One region of the Glutamicibacter sp. JL.03c genome, then DNA from elsewhere that is predicted to be linked to it. Evidence: riboswitches for the same ligand, from Rfam matches in the RefSeq annotation. Region 1 holds a riboswitch; each other region holds the start of a gene.
The links. A riboswitch is a leader RNA that binds a small molecule or an ion and turns the genes downstream of it on or off. The one in region 1 is predicted to bind S-adenosylmethionine.

Region 1 (7,073 bases):
TGGCGTAGTCAATGGACAATGTCTTATCTGACCCGGAAGCGGCAGCGTTCTCGCCGGCGCAACCGGTCAGGGCCGCTGTGCCGAGCATCAGCGCTGCGGCAGAGAGTGCGGTGCGACGAGTGAAACGGTGTGAAAGCATGGGAATCCTCTAATCGGTGCGTGCGGGGGTGCGGCAGTACTGCCGTCGATGTGGTGGTTCTTGACACGCTAGGCGCGTTGGAAGTCAGTGATTGGTCGGGTCCACGCCGAGCAGGCGCAGCAGCCCTGCGCGGTGGGCAATGAATTGTTCATCGTTATGTTGGCGTGGGTGGGTAGCGCCAATTGCCAGGTCTTCGATGATGGTGGCCGCGGTGTCTGCTCCGTTGCGGCCCAGGACGATGACCCGGTCAGCCAAGGTCAATGCTTCGTCCACGTCGTGGGTCACCATGAGCACTGTGGTGGGCAAGGAAGCATGGATGGAGAGCAGCAGGTCCTGCATTTTCAGACGGGTGAGCGCGTCCAAAGCGCCGAATGGTTCATCCAAAAGCAGGACGCCCGGGCGACGGGCCAGCGCGCGAGCCAGCGAAACCCGCTGGGCCATGCCGCCGGAAATCTCGCGCGGCCGCAAATCGGCTGCATGGCTCAGGCCGGTAAGTTCGATGAGTTCGTCAATGAGTTGTTCGCCGTCGGCTTTGCCAGTGCCGGGCGCGAGTCCGAGCGCAATGTTTTCGCGTACCGAACGCCACGGCAGGAGCCGGGGTTCCTGGAAGGCCACCGCGCACAGTTCGTTGATTCCGAGCACTTCGTGATCGCCGGTGTGGATGCTTCCGGTGGTCGGGGTGTCCAGGCCAGAGACTGCACGCAGCAATGTCGACTTGCCGCAGCCGCTGGCACCAAGGATCGCGACCACCTGCCCTGCAGGGATCTGCAGGTTGATTCCGGATAGTACGGTTCGGTTTTCCTTCTTGCTGCTGAAGGTGCGCGATACCTCGCTGAAGTCGACACCGAGTGCCGTCGAGGTGCGGGCCGGGCCGTGTGCCCGGGGCTGTGCAAAGCTCAGTGCCATATTCATCTCCATCGGTCCTGGCGGTAGCACCGGCCTATGGAATGGTTGGTCATCCATAGGTGGTTGCTGCGGCGTCATTGAGCCAGATCTCTCGGCCGCTCGGGATGGTTACACGTCCATTACAGGGTTTCGAAGGATTTGAATGCAAATCTTGCGTAACATGAAAAATGTTCGATAACTGCGTCACATGCACGGGATATTTCGTTATTTATTTTATTGAATGCCTGTTTGATCGATGATGGGCGTTGATGATCAAGTCATCTTCGGCATGAACGGCCATTGGCCGTGCGACCTGCCTGTCAATCTGGTGCGTCACGGCGACGAAATGTGACTTCGCGGCTTGGAAGCACCGGTTTGTTACGGCTACAAATGAATGAAAACCCATCCAGAGCGGCTAAGAGATCTGGCTCGACGACGCCGCAGCAACCACCCGGATCGCGGGACGGTGCTACCGCCAGGACCGATGGAAAGAATTGAGGACTTCTGATGTCATTTGGCGAGTCGCCAAACACCTCCGGCGTGGACTTCAACCAGCTCAGCGACCCTTCGCAGGCCAGCGCCCTGGAGCTCGACGAGTTTCAAGAGCAGCTGCCCACCCGGCAGCTGCTGAAAGTCACCCCCGGTCCCAGCGCGGATGAGCAATACGACCGCCTGGCCGAAGTCTTCCGCCCGGTTTTCGCCCAGATCGCAGCCACCGCAAAGGACCGCGACCGCAATCGGGTCTTGCCTTTCGAGCAGGTGGGACTGCTGAACCGCGAGCGTTTCGGCGCGTTGCGCATCCCGGTGGCGGATGGCGGTTACGGTGCCCGTCTGGTCGACGTGTTCCGTCTGCTCATCGAACTCTCGGAAGCCGATTCCCATGTGGGCCAGTTGTGGCGTGCGCATATCGCCTTCGTTGAAAACGTCCTGGTCCTTGATGACCAAGAACTGCGCAGCAAGTGGATTGCCCGTATCGCCGCAGGGCAGATTGTCGGCAACGCTTACACCGAACGCGGCGGCAATGCCCTGGGCACCCTGAACACCAAGGTGAGCCCCGCGGACGACCGCTGGCTGGTCAACGGCGAAAAATACTACTGCACCGGCACCATTTTCGCGGATTGGACCACGGTAGCCGTAGCCCATCCGGACTTGCCCGGACGCCAGATCGCCGTGGTTTCCACCCAGCACAGCGGCGTGAAGATCCTTGATGACTGGGACGGGTTTGGCCAAGGTCTGACTGGAACTGGCACCACCGAATTCCATCAAGTCCCGGTGGACTCGTTCATTCCACAGCAATCCAACGATTCCGAGGCTGCGATCTTCCAGCTGGTGCTCATGGCCGTCCAGGCAGGTATTGCCCGGGCAGCCCTGAACGACCTGCGCATCTCGGTGCAGAACCGGACCCGAATCTTCACCACTGGAACCGGCGTGCCGGTGCACCGCGAACCGCAGGTGCTCCAACTGGTCGGCGAGGTCTCCGCGGAATCCTTTGCCGCCGATTCGGTGGTGATTGGAGCGGTCCTTGAAGTCGAAGCGGCGCTGGTGGATCCGGGGCTGAACGACGAGGAACGCTATGCGGTATGCGAACTCGCCGCGAACCGGGCGCAAACCATCGTCCAGCCACTGGTGATCGGCGCGACGAGCAAGCTCTTCGATGGACTTGGGGCATCAGCCACCAGCGTCGTCTGCAACTTGGACCGGCACTGGCGCAACGCCCGCACCATCGCCACCCATAACCCGGCCATCTACAAGGCCCGCATCGTAGGTGACTACGAAATCAATGCTGTCCAGCCGCAACGGCTTTCGGTCACCGGCGAAGACAGCAACCACCGGGGCTACGGCGCCTGAACGCCGCCCAACAGACTTCACTATTACCCAACCATGGCAAGGGGAACAAGAATGAGCCAGCAGCGCGAGATTCTCTTCAACGCATTCGATATGAATTGCGTGGTGCACCAGTCGCCGGGCCTCTGGCGCCACCCGGAGGACAAGGCTTCGACCTACAACACCATCGGCTACTGGACCCACCTGGCAAAGGTGCTGGAAAAGGGCAAATTCGACGGGCTATTCATTGCCGACGTGCTGGGCACCTACGATGTCTTCAACGGCACCAACGAATCCCCGTTGCGTTCCGGCGCCCAGGCCCCGGTCAACGACCCGATGATGCTGGTCTCCGCCATGGCCGCCGTGACCGAAAATCTCGGCTTCGGCGTTACCGCGGGCACCGCCTACGAGCATCCTTACGCTTTCGCCCGCCGCCTGGCCACCCTGGATCACCTGACCAACGGCCGTGTGGGCTGGAACGTGGTGACCGGTTACCTGCCATCGGCCGCCCGCAATATGGGCCAGGAAGACCAGATGGAGCACGACGAGCGCTACAACCACGCGGATGAGTATCTCGAAGTGGTCTACAAGCTGCTTGAAGGCTCGTGGGAAGACGACGCGGTGCAAAACAACAAGGGAACCGGGATCTATACCGACCCGGCCAAGGTGCACGACATCGAGCACGAAGGCAAGTACTTCAAGGTGCCGGGCATCGCCATCACCGAGCCTTCCACCCAGCGCACCCCGGTCATCTACCAGGCCGGTGCCTCCTCGCGGGGCATCACGTTCGCCTCGCAAAACGCCGAGGCGGTCTTCGTGACCAGCCCGACCCGCGAAATCCTCAAGGCCACCGTCACCAAGATCCGTGACGCCGTCGAGGCCGCAGGCCGCGACCGCTACGATGTGAAGATCTTCGCGATGCAGACCATCATCACCGATGAGACCTCGGAGAAGGCCCAGGCCAAGTACGAGGACTACAAGTCCTACGCCGACATTGAAGGCGCCCAGGTGCTGATCTCCGGCTGGATGGGCGTAGACCTGTCCGAACTGGATCCGGATGAACCGCTGGGTTCCAACGTGAAGTCCAACGCCATCCAATCGTCGGTGGAAACCTTCCAGAAGGCCAGCGGCGATGATGGCAATCCATGGACCATCCGCCAGTTGGCCGAGTGGGTGGGCGTGGGAGGCTTCGGGCCGATCACCGTCGGCTCAGGAGCTGAGGTGGCAGAGAAGCTTATTGAGTGGGTCGACTACACCGACGTGGACGGCTTCAACTTGGCGTATGCGGTGACCCCCGGGACCTTCGAGGACGTCGTCGAATACGTCGTTCCCGAGCTTCAAGCTCGCGGGGCCTACAAGACCGAATATGCTCAAGGATCGCTGCGCAATAAGCTCTTTGGCGCCGGCGACCGGGTGAAGGATACCCACCGCGCGGCGCAGTTCAAGATTTCCAGCCGCCTGGCCACCCAGGGCTGATCAGCGGGCAAGAAGCCTCGACCTAGAACCAACGCCGGCTCCGTCCACCCTCACAGGTGGACGGAGCCGGCGTTGCTCTCCGGACTTACCTCGCGGGAGCCACCACCATGGCGGAGCCTCCGCCGCGGCGCACCGGTTCGGCCGCTGCGGTCAGCGTTCCATCAGCGTGGATCTCCACGGCTTCCACCGCGCCGATCTCTGCCTGCGGGGTGAAGGAACCCCCGGCCGGGGTGAGCTTGTGGCCAAAAGCTTCCAATGCCGAGCCGTATCGGGAGATGAATTCCGGCTCCGCGGTCACCGCTGCGGTATTGCGCTGCGAGGCGCGTGGGGCGGCGATCGCCTGGCTGATGTCCATGCCCAGGTCAAAGCGGTTGATCAGGGTCTGCAGCACCGTGGTGATGATCGTGGAACCACCCGGGGAGCCAATAGCCAGCACCGGCTCGCCATCACGCAGGACGATGGTCGGCGCCATGGAAGAACGCGGGCGCTTGCCTGGCTCGATGCGGTTTGGATCCTCTGGATCATAGACAGTGGAGAAGTCCGTGAGCTCGTTGTTCAGCAGGAAGCCGCGACCTGGGACGACCATGCCCGAGCCGCCGGTCTGCTCGATGGTCAGCGTGTAGGAGACCACGTTGCCCCAGCGGTCCACGACTGACAGGTGGGTGGTGGAGATGTTCTCGGTATCCTGCTCCACGGCAGGCTCGGTAGTTGCCGCAGGGCACTGGCCATCAAAATTCTCGATATCGCCCGGTGCCACCGGCTTGATTGCCGCCTGCTCCGGGTTCAGCGCGCAGGCGCGGTCATTACCGAAGAGCTTGCTGGTCAGCGTCTTGGTCGGCACATCGACAAAGGCAGGATCACCGACGTACTTGCCGCGGTCAGCATAGGCCAGCGCAGTGGCCTCGAAATAGTGGTGCAAAGCGTCAGCCGGCTCCATCGAGGACAGGTCGTAGTTGCCCAGGATGTTCAGCGATTCACCCATGGTGGTGCCGCCGCTGGAGGAGGGAGCCATGCCGAAGACATCGAGCCCACGGTAGTTCACCGTGGTTGGCTTCTGCTCAGCCACTTCGTAGTTTGCAAGGTCATCGGTGCTGACAAAGCCTGCGGGAACAGGCAGCTTGGTGTCCTCGACCTTGGGCGGGGTCTGGACCGTCTGGGAAATTTCGGCGGCTAGGTCGCCCTGGTAGAACGCCTTGGGGCCTTCCTTGGCCAGCAAACGGTAGGTGTCTGCCAGTTCGGGATTCTTGAAGATGGCCCCGACCTGTGGTGCATCGCCATCGGGGAGGAACAGGTCGCTGGTGGAGGCGAATGCTTCGAAGCGTTCCTTGTTATCCAGGGTCTGTTCTCGGAAGGTCTCATCAACGACAAAACCACGCGAAGCGACCTGGGTTGCCGGGCGCAGAACCTGCTTCAGGCTTTGCGAACCCCAATTATCCAAGGCCCGCTGCCAGGTGGCGACGGTGCCTGGAACGCCTACGGCAGCACCGCTGGTCACCAGTTCCGGAGTGAAGTTGTACGGTTCGCCGGTGCTCGGGTCGATGAAGGCATCGTGCGGAGTGGCCGCAGGCGCGGTTTCGCGTCCGTCAATGGTATTGACCTTGCCGGAGGCAGCGTCGTAGTACATGAAGTATCCGCCGCCGATACCGGCGCTGTAGGGTTCGGTCACGCCGAGCGCCGCTGCTGTGGCAACCGCGGCATCCACGGCGTTGCCTCCCTTGCGCAGGACTTCAATGCCTGCTGCGGAAGCTTCCGGATCAACTGAAGAGACCGCGCCGCCGGTGCCCGTGGCGGTAGGGGTCTTCTCGGTCTGGCGTGGCTCGGCGCTCGCCGGAATCGCGCTGAAGGCGCCCAATCCCAGGGAGAGGATTGCGGCACCAGCCAGTGCGCGCACACTTGATCGTTGCATACTTTGATCTCCTGAAAAGGTGGGGATGAAGGTATGCGTGAATTTACGGGAGACGCTCGATTCCGCGATGAAGTGACACGCGCCATCTTCTCCGGTTCGTTGTATTTTCGCCCATGTGGAAGAAATAAGTTTGGATATGACATTAAACAGGGGGAGGCAATCAGCGGACGAGTCATCGTCCTGGCTGATTGCCTCCGCTGCGGAAAACTTATGCTCTTCTAGCCTGCGAGAGCGTCTTTGATGGCTTTGCCAAGGGAAGTCGGCGCGCGGCCTATGAGCTTGGCCAGATCCCCGGAAGACACTTCCAAAGCCCCTTCGCGAACTCGCAGGTCCGTATCCACCAGGATGTCAGCGAAAACCTCGGGGACACCGGACTCGGTGTAGATCGCCACCAGCTGCTGAGGGTCGACGTCCTGGTAAGCGACATCTTGCCCTGCGGCCGCACTGACGGCCCCGGCCAGCTGGCTGAGGGTGAAGGGCTTGTCTCCGCCCAATTCGTAGATCTTCCCTGCTTCGTTAGATTCCGAGAGCAGCACAGCAGCTGCAGCCTCCGCGTAGTCCGCACGGGTCGCGGCGCTGATCTTGCCGTCGCCGGCCGCGCCGAGGACAACTCCGCTGTTGAGGTAGCCAAGCAGCTGATCGGTGTAGTTTTCCGTGTACCAGCCGTTGCGCAAGAGGACGTAGCCGATGCCTGAAGCAGCCAGCATATGCTCGGTGGCGATATGTTCCTGCGCAAGCTTCATATTGCCGGTGAGCGCATTGGCGACGGAGGTGTAGGCGATGAGCTTGACGCTGACGCGCTGGGCCGCGGTGATGACGTTCTCATGCTGGACGGCTCGCTGC
Region 2 (7,073 bases), 1.0 Mb from region 1:
CAAGTACGCCATGACCTTCGGCGAGGGCCTGGGCGAGATCGGGAAGACCATCTACAACATGCGTTTCGCCGCCCTGACCATCCTCTCGGTCCTGGGACTGGCCTATGTGATGAACCTGTCCGGCCAGACCATCACCGTGGGCACCTGGCTGGCTGGCGCCGGCGGATTCTTCGCTTTCCTCTCGCCAATCCTGGGCTGGATCGGCACCGCGGTGACCGGTTCGGATACCTCGGCCAACGCGCTGTTCGCCAAGCTGCAGCAGACCGCCGGCGTGAATGCCGGAATCGACCCGCACCTGCTGGTGGCAGCCAATACCTCCGGTGGCGTGGTCGGCAAGCTGATTTCCCCGCAGAACCTGGCCATCGCCGCGACCAGCGTGAAGATGGAAGGCCAGGAATCGGTGATCCTGAAGAAGGTCGCCGGATGGTCGGTCGGCATGCTGCTGGTGCTGTGCTGCCTGGTCTACCTGCAGTCCACTCCGGTGCTGTCCTGGATGCTTCCGTAGTGCTCTGACCGGCTAAAATAAATCCGATGCCAATTAACCCAGCTCCGCGTGCGTACCAGATCGTGCTTCAGGCCATTGAGCAAGATCTGCGTATGGAGAAGTTGTCTGTGGGGGACCAGCTTCCCGGTGAACGTGCGCTCGCGGAGCAGCATGGGATCTCCCGCGCCTCGGTACGCGATGCCATCCGCATCCTTGACGTGATGGGCATTATCAAGACTTCCACGGGTTCCGGACCCAATTCCGGGGCGGTGATCATCTCCAACCCATCGGCCGGGATCTCCCAGGCCTTGCGCCTGCACCTGGCGGCCAAGGGCATCAATGTCCGAGAGATTGTCGAATCTCGCATCCTGCTGGAAACCTGGGCCGCGCAGATGAACCCCCGCGACCCGATCCACGCCCAGCAGGTCATCGACCGCACCGCGGTGCTGATCATGCGCATGGATGATGCGCAGCTTTCGCGCGAGGCCTTCCACCGGATCGATGCCGAATTCCATGTGCTGCTTGCGTCCATGGCCGGCAACTCTGTGGTCGAATCCATGATGGAATCCCTGCGCAACTCCATCAGCGATTACGTTGCCGCATCGATTCCGGATGACGAATCCTGGCAGCCGGTGGTCAAGGTGCTGCGCCGCCAGCACAAGGCCATCCACCATGCCTTCGCCACCGGGCAGCGCGAACGCGCAGCCCAGCTGCTCGAAGAGCACATCAACTGGTTCTACACTCAAACCCGGTCGATGTAGTTGAAAGCGTAACAACTAAATAAGTCGGACTTTATAGCACCATCGCTTCCTTATATCTGATATGTTTTGGGAGAGCGACGGGGCTGATTTTCGGATGCATCCACTGGTTTTTACCGGTGGTGAGTTCCCGTCGATGAACCATCGACACTTCCATGCGAGGGAATTCATGAGTCAACTCTTCGACCTATCCGGGCGATTGGCCCTAGTCACCGGGTCCTCCCGCGGCATCGGCCGCGAATTGGCCCGCGCCCTGGCTGACGCCGGAGCCACCATCATCCTGCACGGGCGAGATGAGCAGCGCCTGGCCGAAACCGCCGCGGACTTCGCCAACCGCTACGGGGCAGATCGCATCCACAGCGTCTGCTTCGACGTCACCGATGACGCCTCCGTACGCGAGAACATCGCGGCGATCGAAAAAAATATCGGTGCGATCCGCATCCTGGTGAACAACGCCGGCATCCAGCACCGCGTTCCCATGCTTGAACTGGACGTCGCCGACTGGCAGCGAGTCATCGAAACCAACCTGACCAGCGCCTTCCTGGTAGGGCGCGAAGTCGCCCGCGGCATGGTGCAACGCGGCGAAGGCAAGATTATCAACATCTGTTCGGTGCAAACCGACTTGGCTCGCCCCACCATCTCCGCCTACACCGCGGCCAAGGGCGGCCTGCGCAACCTCACCCGCGCCATGACCGCAGAATGGGCTGGCGCAGGACTGCAGATCAACGGCATCGCACCGGGTTACATCCACACCGAGATGACCCAGAACCTCGTGGACGACGAGAAATTCAACTCGTGGATCCTGGGCCGCACACCGGCCGCCCGCTGGGGTTCCGTTGAGGACCTGGCCGGCCCGGCGATCTGGCTGGCCTCGGATGGATCCAATTACGTCAACGGGCAAACCATTTTCATCGACGGAGGCATGAGCGTTGTCGTCTAGCACCCTTTCTTCCACGACCCTGGCCGTGGTCGCGCACGCCGCCGGCGACCTGCGCATCGAACAGATCGAGCTGCCAGCACCGAAGCCCGACCAGGCCCGCATCGCCATCGCCTACGGCGGCATCTGCGGGTCGGATCTGCACTACTGGAGCCACGGCGCCGCCGGGGAATCCATCCTCAAAGCCCCGATGATTCTCGGACACGAGATCGTGGGAACCGTCATCGAAGCCGCCGTCGATGGCAGCGGACCAGCAGCCGGAACCAAGATCGCGGTGCACCCGGCAACGCCCGGGGATACCGGCGAACCATATCCGGCCGATCGCCCGAACCTTTCTCCCGGTTGCACCTACCTTGGCTCAGCCGCCCGCTACCCGCATACCGAAGGCGCCTTCGCTCGTGAAGTGAACCTGCCAACGCGCATGCTGCGCGAACTGCCCGAGGGGCTCTCGCTGCGCGATGCCGCGCTGGCCGAACCCGCAGCGGTGGCGTGGCATGCGGTCTCGCGCGCGGGCGATGTCTCAGGCAAGAAGGCTCTGGTGATCGGCGCTGGCCCGATCGGCGCGCTTGCCGTGGCAGTACTCAAGCGTGGCGGTGCCAGCGAGATCATCGCGGTGGATATGCATGAGAAGCCATTGGCTATCGCCCGGGAACTGGGCGCCACCTCCACCTTGCGCGCCGATGACCAGGAAGCCATCGCCGAGGTCAACGCGGATGTGGTGATCGAGGCCAGTGGCAACTACCGCGGCTTGGCATCAGCGGTCAGAGGTGCGGTGCGCGGCGGCCGAGTCGTCATGGTTGGACTGCTGCCCACAGGCGAGCAGCCCGCGTTGATTTCCCTGGCCATCACCCGTGAGCTGGAACTCGTCGGCTCCTTCCGATTCAACGGCGAGATCGATCAGGTGCTCGAAGCTCTGGCCGATGGCTCCTTGCAAATTGGTGCGGCCGTCACCCACGAGTTCCCCGTGGCCGAAGGCCTTGTAGCCTTTGAAACAGCCAAGGATTCCTCGACTTCAGGCAAGGTACTGCTCAACTTCAGGGAACAGCAATAATCCTCAGCCGGACGATGAACTGTGGGGGCCACTGAAATCAGTGGCCCCCACAGTTCATCGCGCCTTCGGCTCGGGCTAGTTGCTTTGGACAACCTGCACCGAAGTGGTCACCGGCACCGGGTTGGCAAAGAGGTCCAAGACTGGGCAGTGGGCATCCACTGCCTGGCGTAGTTCCTCGTAGCGTTCGGTGGACTCGGGACCGGCAATCTGCACTTTCAGATCCACCGACGAGAAACCGGGGCGGATGGAGGCATCAATGCCGAAGAGCCCGCGGACGTCGAGCTGCCCATCTGCCGTGATTTGCACGTCATCAACTTGGATGCCCAGGTTCTCTGCGTAAAGTCGATAAACCACCACCTGGCAGGACACCAGTGCTGCCAAGGCGTATTCAACCGGACTGGCGGCGACATCATTGCCACCGAGAGCTGCCGGTTCATCCACGGTAAAGGTATGCTTGCCGGCACGGATATTGCTGGCAACGGAATCAAAGCCTTCGCCCTGAACGGTAAAGGTCAACGCGGCGCTGTGCGGTGCGGCGGAGATCCGTTCGCCCCAACCAGCACCTGCCTCTTGGAGCCGCTGTGATCGGTCTTCGGCCACTGAGGGTTTTGCTGTTGCGTGAGGCATGGGGAGTCATCCCCTTTCTGGCGCAGGGGGCGCCATCGTTTACGATCTTGGATTTCAAGATGCGTCGAATCTTCACCTGGGGCACCCCGCACAATGGCTCGAGGGTTGCCGTCCACTCAGCCAGGGCCTTGAGGAGTGGAACTCGTGATTCAGTAGTTCCTTTTTATCTGCCGGCAACGGGCTCGGTAAAGTATCCACTTAATGTTTCGTCATGACTGTCCTGTCCCGGAGCATCGATAGGATGGAGGGTAGCAATCCGCTCTAACGCACTACTTTTGGATGGCGATGATGGAATTCCAGCTGACTCTTTCCTCCTTGGACTCACTCGTCTCGGAGGAAGAATTTCGCATCGGGCAATTGTTCTATGAGACGGGCAAAGTCCAAGATGTTGAACGCTACGTCGAAGTCGGAAACGCCAGAGTTACCGCGGTAGTTCGAGGCAAACAAGTCATGGTGGGGTTTCGCATTGGAAACGATGGCGTTGAGTTCCATTGTTTTTGCACCGAGCATCCTTCAGAGTATTCCTGCCCGGAAGTCGCGGCATTGCTTTTGGAAATTGCCAGCGATTCAGAGGATCCGCTCCATGTTTCTGACCGTGTAGCTGACCCTTATGGATGGCAACGCAATGTGGTTCCGCAGTGGGAACGAAACCTCAACCGGCTGTTGCCCGTTGCCGACGAAGACCCAGAAATTGTTGAGGAGCCGCTGGGGTTGATTTTGAAAGTTGTCAGTGAACCCCGGTACGGCGGGGATGACGTGCTGTCTCTTCAAGCGAGGCCAGCGAAGCAGGGATCCAAGAGCCCTTGGGTGCAGACTGGTGTGAGCTGGAAAACGGTCGCTTTCGATGAGCGCTTTCCTCGCGCTCAACGCCGGGCCGTTGTCGAGCTGAACCGATTGCGCGAGCACGCCGAAAAGGTGAAGTACGGCCACTTTTGGGAAACCACCGACTGGATTTCCCTGATGGAACTGCCCGGAAAAGACCTTTTGGCCGCGCTCAAGGACCTCAAAGAGGCCGGCGTTGCCATTATTAATGGGGGAGTCGCGTCCAAGCCACCAGTGAATTTCAGCGACAAACTAGCCCACGCACACGTGGACTTACGACAGGGTGAACATGGCCTGACAGTCGAGGGGATGCTTCGCGGGCCCGAACCGGAGCACACGCATCTGTTGCCCATCGGAAATCCACCGACCCTTGTAGCATATTCTTCCCAGCCGCTGGCCGGGTCAAGAGACTTGGGCTTGGCCGAATTCGCTGACCCTGTTTCCGCCGAGCTCGGCGCATTCATCGCTTCTGGAGTCCAGTTCATACCTTCCTCGGACGTTGGCCGGTTTGAAGAAACGCATTTGGACAGAATCCGTCAGCTGGCGCCTTTGAAGAGTGCTGACGTGTCTTATGAAATTCCGGAGCCGCCTCGTCCCGTGCTGCGCCTGCGCATGTCCAGCACCACCGATGGGGTCGGCCTGCATTTTTCGTGGATGTACTCCGCCAAGGCACCACGACAGCGAAACGTCGAGAAAGAAATCATCGCCTCGATCAACGACAAATTGGGCGACGCCACTGTTCTGGGCCAACTGGAGGCACGCGGCACCTACGCTGACCGAGAGCTGACTATCGACGAGTCCATCGACTTCATGCTCTACATCTTGCCATTGCTGGAAGAACATCCAGACATGCTGATTGAAGCTCACAACCAGCTTCCTGAATATCGGATTCTCGACTCCCCAGCAACGGTTTCCATCGAAGCGGGGGAGAACACCGGCGACTGGTTCGATCTGACCGTCGAGGTCACTATTGATGACATCAAGGTGCCTTTCGCGCTGTTGCTCGCGGCGCTCACCTTGCACTTGGACTACCTGGTGCTTGAAGACATGACAGTAATTCCCATCAGTGGTGCGGACTTCGCCCAGCTGCGTACGTTGATTGATGAAGCCGGCGAATTGGGGAAGGTCGAAGGCAGCACTATTCGAGTCCACAAACTGAGCATCGATTGGTGGCAGGAGCTGCTGGATCTGGGCATTATCGAAGCTCAGCACAACCAGTGGCTGCAAAACATGAATGAGCTCACCCGCGGAGAAGAACTCCAGCAGGTGGAACTCCCCGAGACCTTCAAAGCGAATCTCCGACCGTATCAGGAACAGGGCCTCGCATGGCTGAACTTCCTGCGAACACACTCATTGGGCGGGGTCCTCGCTGATGACATGGGACTGGGTAAGACCGTTCAGTTGCTGGCTTGTCTCGAACAGGCTCGCCGTGAGAATCCAGATCAGAAGTTCCTTGTCCTGGCACCAACATCCGTGGTGGGCAACTGGATCAATGAAGCCCGTCGTTTCACCCCCAACCTCAAGACACGGGGCATTACTTCTACCACCAAGAAGGCCGGGCAAACTGTAGCCGACCAGCTGGGCGATGCCCAGCTGGTCGTAACCAGCTACACGATTTTCCGGCTGGCCTATGAAGAATTCGAAGCGGCCGGCTTCTCAGTCATGATCATGGATGAAGCGCAGCAGCTGAAGAATCACGTGTCCAAGGGGTACAAACAGGCCCGTCAGTTGCCGGTTCCATGCAAATTCGTGGTCACCGGGACTCCGATGGAAAACAACCTGATGGAACTGTGGGCTCTGGTCTCGCTGGCGGCACCAGGCTTGCTAGGCGGACAAAACGCGTTCAAGGATAATTACCAAAAGCTGATCTCTGAGGGAGACAAAGAACGGCTGGATCGGCTCAAAAGCCGTTTGCGCCCCTTCGTCCTTCGCCGTACCAAAGAGCAAGTCGTGCCAGAGCTTCCTGCCAAGACCGAACAGATCCTGGAAGTGGAGCTGGAGGCGAACCACCGCAAAGCCTACGACCGCCGTTTCCAGCGTGTGCGTCAGGAGGTCCTTGGCCTGGTGGATAACGTTGATTCGAACAGATTCAAGATCTTGCAGTCATTGACCTTGCTGCGCCAGTTGGCATTGGATCCGTCGCTGGTGGGCGAAGGGGACGGGGCTAGCGCCAAGCTGGAATTGCTGCGTGAGTTGATGGTCGATGCCGTGGCGGAGGGCCATAAGATTCTGGTCTTCAGCCAGTTCACCAGCTTCCTATCCAAGGCGAAAGATATCGCCGTAGAACTTGGGATAGCTCATGGCTACTTGGACGGCTCGACCAGTGGCGCCAAGCGCAAGGAATTAATCGAGGGATTCACCGATGGCGACTTCCCCGTCTTCTTCATTTCGCTG
Region 3 (7,073 bases), 600 kb from region 1:
TCTGCGTGCTTTCTGATAGACAGTGTCGTCGCTGGCAGTCTTTGCAAGCGGTAGCAAGAGATGCTCCATGATCTCGATTTGCTCTGGCACCAAGTCCTGCGAGAACTTCACAATGTAGTGGGCCGCCTTGACCGTGATTTCCCCGGCGGCAAGTGCTATCAAAGTGTCCTTGCAGACATGGCGCAAGCCCTTTGCATAGAACATGCGCTTGCCCACCATCTGCGGAGTTTCCCTCAGCGCAACCGCGGCCTCGGCCACGAAATTGGCATTGATAATCTGATCAGAGCCAGGGTCTACACGATAAAACTCGGCACTCCGCCCAGCCTCGCGCAATTCGTCCGGGTTGGAAGCGCGCAGCTCAGCAAGGTTATCCGCGAAACCCGCTCCAACCTGCTCAACGGTATCCGCCAGCAAGGTGGACGTCATCGCGTCCAGGGATCCATGGAGCTGTTGAATGGTCTTCAGACGTTCTAGCGCATCAAAAGTACTCTGCACCGGCCCCGCGTTAAAAAGGACTTCAGCTCGCTTCATGACCGGACCATAAAAAATCTGATGCGAAAGATACTGCGAAAAGATGGAGTCTGGACGAGACTCGTTGCGAGTGCCCGGAGGGCTCAGCGGTAGACGATGTTCATCGTCATAATCTTCAGAATAATTTGGATTGCTCATATCTAATTTTCCCGTGAGCGACCGACAAAATAGCCCGGAATCAAGCGGATTGTGGACAATGGTCTCGGATTTTTGCCCGAAAATTTCAGCCCCGAAAAACGACAGTCTTCAAGCCTGAGCAAGGCCGAAGAGGCAGACGGCCACACCATATCGATTGCGATTTGATAAAAGTTGCCGGTCCAGCAGGTTCCATCAAATAATCCATGCTTGACTAGCAATAAGAAGCATTAAACCAACTAATGAATTTTCTTCGCAATTTTACCGAGTAACGACGAACGAAGGTGCAATGAAAAACAGCGAGGTCATTTACGGCTATGACGAGTCACTGCCAGCCGATGAATCCAGTTTTGGCTACATAGAGGACGATCTTTCCACTGGGTCTAGCTTTATAGATGCCACGTTCTCCGTGATGCCGATACTCATAGGGCTAGTTGCCGTATTTTTAGTCTCCATCGTGATTTCCATTGTTTTTGCTCAGGCACGTAATTCGCGCAATATCAAAAGCGCTGGTATGGATCCCATTACCTTCGAAACCGACTTGAAGACAAAATTGGCGCAATCCAATCTCTTGGCGGCGAAGCAGTCGTTGGAAGCAAAGCTGGAAGAGCTAACAAGCCTGCGTTCCCGTGGGATCCTTTCGAACGATGAGTACGTGCAGGCCCGCCAGGATTTGCTGAAAGGCTGGAGTGAGGGGTGAAGTAGATCATCCCCAAGATTGATTGACGGATAGTTACCATAGGGTAACAATGTAGATTGTGCCTAAAGATTTTGACCTTGAAACTCCCGAATCCGCAGTAGAGTCGCTACATCCTTGGCGTCGTTACATCGCGCTGGGTGACTCGTTCACCGAAGGAATAGGCGATCCCGATCCGTCAAATCCCGGCCGTCATTTGGGGTGGGCCGATCGGCTGGCTCAGGAGCTGAGCAGCACTGTTTCAGATTTCGCCTATGCGAACCTGGCAATCCGCGGCCGGCTGATCGGACAGATCGTGGCCGAGCAGGTAGCTCCCGCCATCGCTTTGAAGCCGGATCTGATCTCTTTGTGCGCCGGCGGCAATGACGTGCTGCGGCCGGGCGGGGATCCGGATAAGATCGCTGACATTCTCGACGGCGCGGTCGCGAAGCTCAGCTCAACGGGCGCGACCCTGTTGATCGTCACCGGTCCGGATATTCGCGATACGCCGGTGCTGGGAAGCATCCGCGGCAAGGTGGCCATCTACAACGAAAACATTCGCACGGTGGCCGCGCGATACGACGCCATTGTGGGCGACATGTGGGCGCTACGCGAATTACACCAGTCACAAATGTGGGCCCCGGATCGCTTGCACTTCTCGCCCATAGGTCATCAACGGATTGCGGCCATGGCTCTGGATGCCTTGAACGTGCCGCATTCGATCGACACCGAGGTGGCACCGCTGCCTGATTTGCGAACCTGGCGTGAGGCACGGATTGAGGACCTGCAGTGGGCTCGTGAGCACCTGGCGCCGTGGGTGCTGCGCCGGTTGCGCCACCAGTCCTCGGGCGATGGCATTACCCCCAAGCGCCCGTCGGCGGTGCCGTTCACCGCGCCGAAGCCCAATGATTCGCTGGGCGCCGGCGATAGCGCCCAGTAGCCAATCGTTAACAGCATGAAGGGACAGCGTCCACCGATCACTGGTGGGAGCTGTCCCTTCGCGTTAAGCTGCTAGCGGCTGAAAACCCTGCCGCGCAAGATCCCGTCGAGCTGGCTGGCATCGGTCAGGAAGCCATCGTGGCCGATCGGCGAATCGATGTAATGCACCGAGGTTGGTGTCGCCAAGCTGGCCGCAAGCATCTCGGATTGCTCCGGGAAGTACAGGCGGTCCGAATTCACGGCGGCAACCACCACGTTGACCGTGTCCAGGCGCGCCAAGGCGGCTTGCAGCGACTCGTAGCCGCGCGCCACATCGTGGCTCATCAGCGCCTCGGTCAGCACCAGGTAGCTGTTGGCATCAAAGCGGTTCACCAGTTTGGTGGCCTGATGATCCAAGTAGCTTTCCACCTGGTAACGGCCGCGCGGACCATCCAACTGGCCGGTGGGGTGCTCGCCGGGCTGGGCGGTGCGCCCGAAGCGGGCCTCCAGCTCGGCCGCCGAGCGGTAGGTGATGTGCGCGAGGCGCCGAGCCAGGCCGAGTCCGGCTTCCGGACCTGCTTCGCTGGTGTAGTAATCGCCGCCGTTGAAGTTCGGATCCAGCCGGATGGACTGGGTCTGGACCTGGGCGAAGGCGATCTGTTCGGCCGTAGCTTGAGCGCAGGAGGCCATCACCACCAGGTTCTTGACCTGTTCGGGAAATTCGACCGCGTACTCCAAGGCTCGCGCGCCGCCCATCGATCCGCCGATCACCGCATGCCAGGAGGTGATTCCCAGCAATTGCGCAAGGCGTGCTTCGAGGCGTACCGAATCCTTGATGGTGACGAACGGGAAGCGAGAGCCGTAGGGCACGCCGTGCTCGTCGAGCGAGGACGGGCCGGTGGATCCATTGCATCCGCCGACCATATTCACGGCCAGCACGAAGTACTTATCGGTGTCGATCGTGGCCCCGGGGCCGACAAATCCGTCCCACCAGCCAGCGCTATGCCCGTCGCCCTGGGCAACATGGGCGTCGCCGGTCAGCGCGTGCATCACCAGCACGGCGTTGGATCCGCCTTCGTCCAGGGTTCCCCAGGACTCATAGGCAAGCTCTATCTGCGGCAGGTAGCCGCCGAATTCGAAGTGGTGCTCACCGACGGCGCTACGGCGCATCATGCCGTCTTGGCCGCCGGCGAGCTGTGGTTCCTCGGTGGTTGCAATGGATGCCATTCCTAAAGGGTTTCCTGCAATTCCTTGTTATCGTCGGCCGCGGAATCCAGGGCGGCAACAGCGTTGAAGCCCAGTTCCAAGTCGGCCAGGATGTCCTTGATGTTCTCCAGGCCGACGCTGATGCGGACCAGGGACGGGCTCACGCCGGCGGCGACCTGATCGGCCTCGGAGAGCTGGGCGTGGGTGGTGGAGGCCGGGTGGATGGCCAGCGAGCGGACATCGCCGATGTTGGCCACGTGCGAATGCAACTCCAGCGCGTTGACGAAGGCCTGGCCGGCGGCCGCGCCACCGGCAAGCTCGAAGGCGATCACCGATCCGGCGCCGTGCTCGCTGTACTTCTGGGCGCGCTCGAACCATGGCGAGGAGGCCAGTCCCGCATAGGCGACCTTTTGCACTTCGGCGCGGGCTTCGAGCCAGCTGGCTACCTCGCGCGCATTTTCGCCGTGGCGCTCGATGCGCAGGGACAGGGTTTCCAGCCCCTGGGCGATCAGGAAGGCATTGAATGGCGAGACCGAGGCGCCCAAATCGCGCAGCAGCTGCACGCGCGCCTTGAGGATGTAGGCCAGATTGGCCCCGAGGATGCCGTCCACACCCAGATCGCGGGCGAAGACCAAGCCGTTGTAGGACTCGTCGGGGGTATTGAAGCCCGGGAAACGAGCTGGGTCTTTGGCGAAGTCGAAGTTGCCCGAGTCCACGATCACCCCGGCGATCGCATTGCCGTGGCCGCCGAGGAACTTGGTGGCCGAGTGGATGACGATGTCGGCCCCGAATTCGATCGGGCGGATCAGGTACGGGGTGGCCAGGGTGTTGTCCACCAGCAGCGGCACGCCGTTTTCGTGGGCGATCTTGGCGACCTCTTCGATGTCCAGCACGTCTTGGCGCGGGTTGGAAATGGTTTCGCCGAAGAAGGCCTTGGTGTTCGGGCGGACCGCGTCGCGCCAGTCCTGCAGGTTATCCGGGTCGGCCACAAAGGTGACTTCGATGCCCAGGCGCTTGAGGGTGTGCTTGAGCAGGTTCTGGGTTCCGCCGTACAGGCTGGGGCTGGCCACCAGGTGGTCGCCGGCCTCGGCGAGGTTCAGGATGGCGAAGGTGGTGGCGGCCTGGCCCGAGGAGAGCAGCAGCGCCCCTACTCCGCCTTCCAGATCGGCGATCCGGGTTTCCACCGCGTCGGTGGTGGGATTGCCGATGCGGGTGTAGATCGGTTCCAGCTCCTGCAAGGCGAAGCGGGCGGCCGCGCTCTGCGCGGTCGGGAAGACGAAAGACGTGGTCTGGAAAATCGGCAGCGCTCGTGCGCCGGTGGCCGGATCCGGGGTCTGGCCGGAGTGGATCTGACGGGTTTCAAATGACCAGTTGTTGCTCATGGTTTCCTCCAAATAGCGTTTCATGACTATGGGGGTAGACCACTGAGAAGACACCGACAGGAAGCACCTCGTCAAGAAGTCTTCCAGGGTTACCCGCGCTTGTCCTTAGCTGCCGTATGCACCTAAGGGCCAGGTCTTCACCCGGGGCACCCCACCGCGGTTGGAGGGTTGCCGCCCAGTAAGCCGGGGCTTATTACTGGGACTCATGACCTGTTACCAGTGTGCCCGAAAACCGAAGATCTTTGCAATGCGGGCGCCTGCAAATGGTCGCAATCGGTCATATTCCAGATAGTTCGCGCTTTTGCCGCAGGGAATTCGATCCAGCAAAAAAGATTAGGGTCACCTAAGTAGAGACTGCGGTCACATGTTGCCATGATGGCTTCATGATGAGGCTAGATCACGTTAGTTATGCTTGTGGCCCGGATGGGCTGCTGCCAACCGCGCAAAGAATCTCCGAGTCGCTCGGCCTGGAGTTCGTCAAGGGAGGCGTGCATCCGAGGTTCGGGACGCGCAATGTCATCTTCCCGCTCAAGCATGGGCAATACCTGGAAGTCGTTGAGGTGCTGAACCACCCGGCCAGCGACAAGGCCCCCTTCGGCCAGGCGGTGCGGGCCCGTTCGGAGCTCGGCGGCGGCTGGATGGGCTGGTGCGTTTCGGTGGACGATCTATCCAGCGCCGAAGACCGGCTGGGCCGCAAGGCCGTTCCGGGCAACCGCAAGTTCCCCGATGGCCGCGAGCTGACCTGGCAGCAGATCGGCATCAAGGGCCTGATCGCCGACCCGCAGTGCCCGTACCTGATCTCCTGGGACGAGGAAGCCAGGGATCTGCATCCTTCCAAGGCCCTTGAGCCAGCCGGGGCGATCAGCGAGATCACCATTGCCGGTTCCCGCGATCGGGTGCTGGAGTGGCTGGGGCAGCCGGAAAACGTGCATCTGGGCGCAGTGACCATGGCCTATCAGGCGCCCAATGGCACTCCGGGCATCATGTCGGTGACCTTCGAGACCGAGAACGGCCCGGTAGTGTTGTAGTACGACGGTAGGCGGGGACAATGGCGTCCCCACCTACCATTTTTTATGCGCCGGCATCAAGGCGCTTGCCCAGGACCACGACCTGCTGGTCTTGGAATCCCAGCCGCTCATAAAAGCCGCGCACCGCGGCATTTTCCTCGCGCACCATCAGCTGCACCTTGGGCACACCCCGCGCAGTGAGCCAGTTGCAGGCGGCATCCACCATCGTGGCGCCCAGCCCGAAGCCTTGCCTCTGCGGATCCACCGCCACGTAGTACAGCCAGCCGCGGTGACCGTCGTGGCCGGCCATCACGGTGGCGAGAACTTGTTCGTCGTCGATCATGGCCAGCACCGTGGAGGTGGCGGTTTCCAGGGCGCGCCGGGCATCAGCGCAGGGATCATTCCAGGGCCGGGTCAGCCCGGTGTTTTCCCACAGGGCCACAGCATCGGGAATCAGTGCTTCTCTCAGCTCGCAAATCTGCATTATTACAGCTTAGGTGCTAGCTCCCGATCCCGATGGCCGGGCCAATCAGCGCGTACCCAACAAAGCCGATGGCGTCGAGCAGGAAGTGCGCGATCACCAGCGGCATCACCCGCCCGTACTTGTGATAGACCCAGCCAAAAACCACACCCATGAGCAAGTTGCCGATCATTGGCCCCAGACCCTGATACAGGTGGTAGCTGCCACGAATCACCGCCGAGCCAATGATGGTGGTCCATAATCCGAGGTTCAGCTTCTTCGCGTAGGTGAATAGGAAGCCGAGCATCAGCACTTCCTCAAGCACCGCATGGCGCACCGCCGAGAGCAGCAGCACCGGCACGCTCCACCAGTAGTCCCCCAGATTGGCAGCGGACAGCGCCGTGGTGATGCCCAGTGCCCGACCGGCCGCATAGACTCCCAAGGTGCCAAGGCCCATGGCTAGGAAGAGTCCGGCACCTAACAATGAGTCTTTGCCTGGCCGGCGCACATCAAAACCGATCTCGTGTACGCCGAAGCCCAGGCTGCGCTTCATCAGATACAGGGCCAGCGCCACCGGAACCAGCGCAAAGACAATGTCCAGCAGCTGATAGGAGAAGTCGAAAAATTCGCGGGTGCTCAGCTGGTTGTTCAGCGACGTCGTCTGATCACGCAACGGTGCCCGGGTGACTTTGTCGGCAAAGCTCAGCAGCGAGTAGATCGCGCTCTGCCCCAGCGACAGGGCAAGGACCAGGGCGATC
Region 4 (7,073 bases), 710 kb from region 1:
GCAACGACACAAGCCAAGGTCGAAGCGAATCTTCGATGGTATTGGACCGAGCACCTTGGACACGAGCCATCCGCAAGGGTGCAGGTGCCGTATCTCACCCATGCTTGGAGGTCCCGTCGGCGTCCCCGACGGTGATATGATTGACGATGGTTCTCGCTGCAGTCCGCGGTTGCGAGTATCCGCCGTAAACGTTTCGGCGTTTGCACTGACTTATGAACGCGGTCCAACTCTAGGAGTTTGTTATGGCATTGGATGCCACTATCAAGAACGAAATCATCAAGGCTTACGCTACCCACGAGGGTGACACCGGTTCGCCTGAGGTTCAGATTGCCGTCATGTCCCGCCGTATTTCGGACCTGACCGAGCACCTGAAGATGCACAAGCATGACCACCACACCCGCCGTGGCCTGATGGCTCTGGTTGGTCGTCGTCGTCGTATGCTCGGCTACCTGAAGAACACCGACATCGAGCGTTACCGTTCGCTGATCGAGCGCTTGGGCCTGCGTAAGTAGTCTCTCGCGCTGGTGCGAAGATCCCCGCCTTCCTTGTGGAAGGCGGGGACTTTTTTATGGCCGAAAGGCCTCATGAGGGAATTTTCCACTGAATTTCTTGCAGCACTGTTCCAACCCGTTATGTTGTTGACGGCCCCTATGATCCTCTTTCAGGGGCTGGCAACAACATAACGCGAAGAGCGGCGAACTTCCGTTTCAGCCCGCCGGTCCACGGTCGTAGATTCCAAGCCTTCAAGGTGTGCGAAGGAATAGCTCCACCAGGCCCCGTAGTCCACCGGCGAGGACATCGTACGGCCGTATTCGCCATCATTGGGAATATCAATCCCGGCAATGCGTTTTAGCTGGACGACATCCGCCACAGCGGGTAAGAGCAATTCGGTAAAACCGGCAACATCCTCGGGATAGTTCTCCTTGGCCGCGTTGCCGCCAAGAGCTCCGGGGTGCGCGGCAGGGAGCCGGCGTGGGTGGTAAGGATATGATCCGGGGCCTGCGAAGACATGCCAAAGCCACCTTTCCATCGGTTCTGGCGGTAGCACCATATCCGCAAAAGCTCATTCTTCATCAGCTGGATAGGTTGCTGCGGCATCGCAGAGCCAGGTCTCTCGGCCACTCGGGATGGGTACACATCAATCACTATCAGCTCTTTGGGCTCGGCTGCGAAGTGCTGGATCCTCGTTGAGCCAGCCTCTAGCTGGAGAACGTTATCGTGGAACTCAGTGGGCCGAAAAGAGCTTGAACCCGTGCGATGGCACGGGTTCAAGCGCAATTTTTACGTCATCTTTGCGAGGGTGACGCCGATTTTTAGTCCGCTTCGGCTTCGGCAGCGGCTTCTTCGGCTGCCTTTTCCTGGTGGATTACTTCTGCGAGAAGCTTCTCCATCTCCTTAGCGACTCCTGCGGCCGACGCAGGGTTCTGGCCGGTGACCAGACGTTCGGAGACTTGAACGTTCTCTTCAAAATTATCCGCGGGGATATGGTTGGCGCCTTGCTCGACCAGTTTGTCGGCCAAGAAGAAGGGGATGATCTGATCCTTGCCAACGGCTATTTCCTCATCGTTGGTGAAGGCCGCGACATCCTTGCCGCTGAGCAGCTTGATGCCGTGGTGCAGTTCCACATCGAGCAGACCCGCCGGGCCATGGCACACTGCGCCGACGACTCCACCCTTGTTATAAATATCCCCAATGAGCTTTTGCAGGCCTTCATTGTCGGGGAAATCCCACATGGTGCCGTGACCGCCTACTAGGTAGATCGCGTCGTATTGCTCCGGGTCAATGACTTCCACCCTGGCCGTGTTGTACAGGCCGGCCCGGGTCGTTTCATCTTCAGTGAATTGCACCTGGATTGGATCGTCCGTATCGACAGTGTCACGGGGAGGCTGTCCGCCCTTGATCGAGGCAAAGTCGACGAAATGCCCTGAATCTCGGAAGACCTTCCAAGGATGAGCTGCTTCCGCGACGTTATATCCGGTGGGGTCTCCGCCAGCACCGAGTTCGGAAACGCTAGTTAGGACCATCAGGATTTTCTTCACGGGGTACTCCTTTCGCATTTGTCCTCCCAGCCTTGTACAAAGTTGGCAAGGCTTCAACCGCACCTAGGCGGTTTCCAGAGTTCTATGCGATTGCTCCCTGTTTGGAGGGGGATTCAGGCAAGCGAAGCATCAGGATTCCCAGCAAAGCAATAGCCAAGATCACGGCGGCCAGGGCCCATAAGCCCGCCGAGACGCTGGCCGCGGCAGCGACGGCACCCACCAGGATCGGACCGCCGGCGTCCCCGAGTTCGCGCCCGAGTTCTGCTGATCCCATGGTGCGCCCAATGCGTTCTTCGGGAGTCGTCGAGGCTAGATGCGCAAAGCCCAGCGGTGTAGCGATCCCGACGCCGGTTCCCAGAAGCAGCGCGCTCAGCAACAATGTGGCAAAGCTTTGCCAGATCGCGACCGAGACCAGTCCCGCGATGAGCAGCAGGAGGCCAAGAGCCATGCCTGCGGCAAAACTGATCTTGGCCTGGTCCTTGATCCGGCCGATCCATGGCTGTACGAGGGCCGAACAGATCGCCAATATCGACACCACGCCCATGCTTTGCATCTCGTCGAGTCCGAGCCTCGAGCCGATCAGCGGCAGGAAGCCAACGGCCGCGCCCAACGCGCCGGTAGCCGCAGCCAGAACCATGGTCGGCACCAGGAAACCGGGCTGCACCGTTTGGCGCGCAAGATCTGCCAGCGTGTAACGCCGCTTGGGGAGCATGGGCAGGACCGGCACTCTGCGCCACACCCAGATCGCCGCGGTCAACGAGATTACTGCCATGAAGGCAAAGAGCGCGGGGAAGCCGGAGACGAAGATCAAGCCGGCACCGATCAGGGGGCCCAAGACGTAGCCGAGGGTTTTCCAAGCGCCGTATCGGCCGAAATACTGGCCAGGGCGAGGCCCGGAGAGCCGAGCCACCGCTGCGGAGGCCGCGGGCGAAAACGCCGAGGCCGCAGCACCCTGGCCAAGCCGGACCAGGCCCAGAGCAAGTGCTGAATGCGCGAAGATGCCCAGGGTCGACATGAGTGCGAATACAATGAGGCCGCCGAGAATCACCGGTTTTGCGCCGATGCGGTCGCTCAGGGTTCCAAATACCGGTTTCAAAATGACTTCGGCAACATCGTAGACGGCGAGCAAGATGCCCAGCGTGAACAGGCTGGAACCTAGTGCCTCGAATTCGGATCCGAGGCCTGCAGCAATGCTATGTGCTCCAAAAGCGGTAGTGAATCCGGCGGCGAAGAGCGGTGCTAGGTGGCGCGTGCTTGTTGTATCGCGGGTCATGACATCATTTCGTTGTTGACGGCAGTGGAGCATGGCGGGCTATCGCCGGCTGCTCGCGAACTCGCTGTCCGTGCAGGGATCCGAGGCTGGCGCACCTTTGAAAATAGCATCTTGGCGTTTCCACTCGAAGTATTACCGAGCGAACGGCAGGCCAACGGCTAGGCTGAAGTTGATTTGAACGTCCGAGATGAGCAGGAATGCGAGACATCATGAGCAATACAGTTCTTCAGCGTCACCTCTTTGGACCTGGTCCATGCAACCCCTATCCGGAAGCGACGGCCGCATTGGGACTGCCGTTGCTGGGTCATCTGGATCCGGAATTCATTGCCCGCATGGATCGTGTGGCCGATGGCCTGCGCACGCTGTGGGGGACCGAGAACCTGCGGACCTTGCCACTGAGTGCCACCGGTTCGGCCGGCATGGAAGCGGCGTTTGTTAACACCATCAACCCTGGCGACGTTGCGGTAATCGCCGTTAATGGCCTCTTCGGCGAGCGCATGTGCGAAGTCGCGTCACGTGTGGGTGCCGAGGTTGTCCGGGTTGACCACGCATACGGCACGCCGGTGGACGCGCAGCGTGTGGCAGAAGCTCATCCCAACCCTGCGGTGATTGCTGCCGTGCACGCGGAAACGAGCACCGGGGTGGTCTCGGACATCGCCGCCTTGGGAGCAGGCAAGGGAGAGGCACTGCTGATCACCGATGCGGTGACGTCCATTGGCGGCATGCCGGTGCTTGCCGACCAGTGGGGAATCGATGTGGGTTATGCCGGTACGCAGAAGTGCCTTGGTGTCGCCCCGGGACTGGCGCCCTTCACCATTTCCGATCGCGCCTTTGAGCGCCGCGTGCTCAAGCCCCAATCCTGGTATCTGGATCTTGGCTTGCTCGGCGGCTATGCCACCGGGTCCACCGGTGGCGGCCGAACCTATCACCACACTGCTCCGGTAGCGATGGTGGCCTCGTTGGAAGCTGGTATTGAACGCATCCTGTCCGAGGGGCTTGACGCGGTCACCGCGCGTCATCAGGAAGCAGGCAGCTTGTTGCAAAATGGGTTGCAGGATATGGGCCTGGGACTCTTTGCGCAGGAAGGGTACCGCTTGCCTCAGCTGACTACGGTGGAGGTACCCGAGGGTGTCGATTCGGCCAAGGTGCGCGGTTACCTGCTGGACCGCTTCAACATTGAGATTGGCGGGGGAGTCGGGCAGTACGCCGATACCGTGTGGCGCATCGGGTTGATGGGTCCGAACGCGAATCCTGGTTCTGTGGCATTGCTTCTTTCGGCATTAAGAGAGGCGATAAGCAAGTCCTAAATCGACGGTTTGATCTCTTGAATGATGTGATCGAGTAGGAACTATTATCTAGATCTACTTTCGTCGTGACTATGAGTTCGATAGTCTCAGCTATGTCATTCGTTTCTTCAGCAGAAAGCAGGCGGCAGGATGAAAGCCCTTTTCGATTTTGATTTCAGGAAGTTCGTCACCCCATCGATCATCAAGATTGTCTACATCTTGATCATGGTCTTCCTTGTTCTCGGCTACATTGCGATGGTGATCGCAGCGTTCTCCGAAGATGCCTTGTTCGGCTTGTTGATGCTGATCATCATCGGCCCATTGTTTGTCCTGATCTACCTGGTCTTGGCCCGTGCCGGGCTTGAGTCGCTGATCGCTTCGATCCGTACCGCGGAGAATACTGCCGAGCTGATTCGCCTGGCTGGCGGGCGTCCTCCCTTCGAAGTCGGGGATGCACCGTACCCAGGCAATCCGTCCGCGCCCCAGGGCTACAGCAACCCGACCACGCAGTACCCGACTCAGCGTGGTCCACAGACCGGCCCTGCCGATGGCGGAACCACTCCGCCAACCAATCCGTACCAGAAGTAGCTCACCACGGAGGACGGGCCAGCACCACATGGTGCTGGCCCGCTCTCCGTTAATGCCTTGCTTATTTCATGCCCTACCAGTCGTTGCTGGCTTTCAGCGATAGCACCGGGCAACCTGCCTGGAGCAGGACGCGCTGTGCGACCGAACCCATGAGGAATTTGCCCATGGCGCTGCGCTTGCGAAGCCCAATCACAATCAACTGTGCCCGTTGAGCCTCAGCAACCTGCAGAATCTGGTCTGCGGCATCAACGCCCTGGGACCGGCGTTCGATCCAGAAGTCCAGTCCGGTCTCGGCCAAGCGGGACTCCAGCTCGTGGTACTGCTTGGCATCGATGAGCCGGTCATCGACCAGCTGGTCGCCCTTGGAGGAATTGACCACCACCAGTTTGGCATCGCGGCGCCGTGCTTCCTCGATGGCCCCGGCCAGTGCGGTCTCGCCTTCGGGAGAAGGAATGTATCCGACAACTATGCTCATGATTCGTCCTTCCCGTTCTGCTCCTGCCCCTCGCTGTTGACAGCGGCCTTGTGCTTTGGCTCCAGGTGCTCTTCGCCAAAAATCTGCTCGGCGAGAACATCGTGCTTTCCGCGCGAGCGGCGAATGGCGGCGACCAGCAGCGGCAGCAGCAACAGGATCGCAATGATGACGTAGATCGCGACCGCCAGAGGTTCGCTCCAGATTCCGGTGACCGAGCCTGAGGAAAGCTGGAAGGTCTTGCGCAACTGCTCTTCGGCCATGGGGCCGATGATGACGCCGAGGATCAGCGGAAGTACCGGCAGGCCGAAACGGCGCAGCGCGAAGCCGAGCAGGCCGATCAGCAGCAGGATCCACAGATCGGCGACCTGCATGTTGACGGAGAAGGCGCCAAGGGTGGCAAAGAACAGGATTCCGGCATAGAGGTACGGGCGCGGGATCTTCAGCAGCTTGGCCCACAAGGGAGCCAGTGGCAGGTTGATCAGCAACAGCAGCGTATTGCCGATGAACAGGCTGGCGATCAGGGCCCAGACCAGGTCCGGTTCATTCTCGAAGAGGAACGGACCGGGCTGGATGCCCTTCATGGTCAAGAAGGCCAGCATCACCGCGGCGGTGGCGTTGGTCGGCAGGCCCAGGGCCAGCATCGGGGTCAGCGTACCGGCGGCCGAGGCGTTATTCGCTGCCTCCGGGCCAGCCACGCCTTCAATGGCGCCATGGCCGAACTCCTCGGGGTGTTTCGAGAGCTTCTTCTCCGTCACGTAGGACAGGAATGTCGGCACCTCGGCGCCGCCGGCAGGCAATGCACCAAAGGGGAAACCGAAGGCGGTGCCGCGAAGCCATGGCTTCCAGGAGCGCTTCCAGTCATCCTTGCCCATCCATGGCGTGCCGACCGGGATGGTGCGCATCGGGGTACGGCGCAGGTGCGCGGCAATCCAGAGGGCCTCGCCGATAGCGAAGACCGCCACAGCGACCACCACGATGTCGATGCCGTCGACCAATGGCGCAAAGCCGAAGGTGAGGCGCTGCTGGCCGGAGACCGGATCCATGCCGACCAGGCCGATGGCCAGGCCCAGGCCCAGTGCGGCGAAACCACGGATCTTCGAGGATCCGAGCACCGCGGTGACCGTGACCAAGGAGAGCACCATGATGGCGAAGTAGCTCGGAGCGCCAAGGCTCACAGCGAACTTCACGACGATCGGGGTGACCGTGACCAGCAGGGCCGTGCCGATGGTTCCAGCAACAAAGGAACCGATGGCGGCGGTGGCCAATGCCTGCGAAGCACGGCCAGCCTTGGCCATCTTGTGGCCCTCGATGGCGGTGATGACGGTCGCCGATTCACCGGGGGTATTGAGCAGGATGGACGTGGTTGACCCGCCGTACATGCCGCCGTAGTAGATGCCCGCGAACATGATCAG

Region 2: another riboswitch for S-adenosylmethionine. It lies ahead of OF385_RS13425 (OsmC family protein); the one in region 1 lies ahead of OF385_RS01605 (ABC transporter ATP-binding protein).
Region 3: another riboswitch for S-adenosylmethionine. It lies ahead of OF385_RS04340 (bifunctional o-acetylhomoserine/o-acetylserine sulfhydrylase); the one in region 1 lies ahead of OF385_RS01605 (ABC transporter ATP-binding protein).
Region 4: another riboswitch for S-adenosylmethionine. It lies ahead of OF385_RS04880 (hypothetical protein); the one in region 1 lies ahead of OF385_RS01605 (ABC transporter ATP-binding protein).

The regions. Positions count from the first base shown of each region.
Region 1 covers NZ_CP107575.1:342,458-349,530, forward strand. Annotated here, with positions in the region: gene OF385_RS01600 (aliphatic sulfonate ABC transporter substrate-binding protein) at 1-139, opposite strand, end outside; gene OF385_RS01605 (ABC transporter ATP-binding protein) at 224-1,045, opposite strand; SAM riboswitch class I at 1,051-1,156, opposite strand; SAM riboswitch class I at 1,424-1,515, shown strand; gene OF385_RS01610 (acyl-CoA dehydrogenase family protein) at 1,532-2,872, shown strand; gene OF385_RS01615 (LLM class flavin-dependent oxidoreductase) at 2,924-4,324, shown strand; gene ggt (gamma-glutamyltransferase) at 4,410-6,230, opposite strand; gene OF385_RS01625 (SDR family oxidoreductase) at 6,449-7,073, opposite strand, start outside.
Region 2 covers NZ_CP107575.1:2,893,768-2,900,840, reverse strand. Annotated here, with positions in the region: gene OF385_RS13445 (L-lactate permease) at 1-505, shown strand, start outside; gene OF385_RS13440 (FadR/GntR family transcriptional regulator) at 532-1,245, shown strand; gene OF385_RS13435 (SDR family oxidoreductase) at 1,412-2,182, shown strand; gene OF385_RS13430 (L-idonate 5-dehydrogenase) at 2,172-3,230, shown strand; gene OF385_RS13425 (OsmC family protein) at 3,306-3,857, opposite strand; SAM riboswitch class IV at 3,888-4,007, opposite strand; gene OF385_RS13420 (DEAD/DEAH box helicase) at 4,143-7,073, shown strand, end outside.
Region 3 covers NZ_CP107575.1:944,138-951,210, reverse strand. Annotated here, with positions in the region: gene OF385_RS04360 (HNH endonuclease signature motif containing protein) at 1-669, opposite strand, end outside; gene OF385_RS04355 (SHOCT domain-containing protein) at 956-1,366, shown strand; gene OF385_RS04350 (SGNH/GDSL hydrolase family protein) at 1,425-2,282, shown strand; gene metX (homoserine O-acetyltransferase MetX) at 2,354-3,487, opposite strand; gene OF385_RS04340 (bifunctional o-acetylhomoserine/o-acetylserine sulfhydrylase) at 3,490-4,848, opposite strand; SAM riboswitch class IV at 4,939-5,059, opposite strand; gene OF385_RS04335 (VOC family protein) at 5,232-5,876, shown strand; gene OF385_RS04330 (GNAT family acetyltransferase) at 5,920-6,339, opposite strand; gene OF385_RS04325 (CPBP family intramembrane glutamic endopeptidase) at 6,356-7,073, opposite strand, start outside.
Region 4 covers NZ_CP107575.1:1,052,923-1,059,995, forward strand. Annotated here, with positions in the region: gene OF385_RS04870 (class I SAM-dependent methyltransferase) at 1-135, shown strand, start outside; gene rpsO (30S ribosomal protein S15) at 243-512, shown strand; gene OF385_RS04880 (hypothetical protein) at 662-1,030, opposite strand; SAM riboswitch class I at 1,024-1,134, opposite strand; gene OF385_RS04885 (type 1 glutamine amidotransferase domain-containing protein) at 1,314-2,039, opposite strand; gene OF385_RS04890 (MFS transporter) at 2,122-3,312, opposite strand; gene OF385_RS04895 (pyridoxal-phosphate-dependent aminotransferase family protein) at 3,522-4,619, shown strand; gene OF385_RS04900 (DUF4282 domain-containing protein) at 4,749-5,186, shown strand; gene OF385_RS04905 (universal stress protein) at 5,260-5,661, opposite strand; gene OF385_RS04910 (tripartite tricarboxylate transporter permease) at 5,658-7,073, opposite strand, start outside.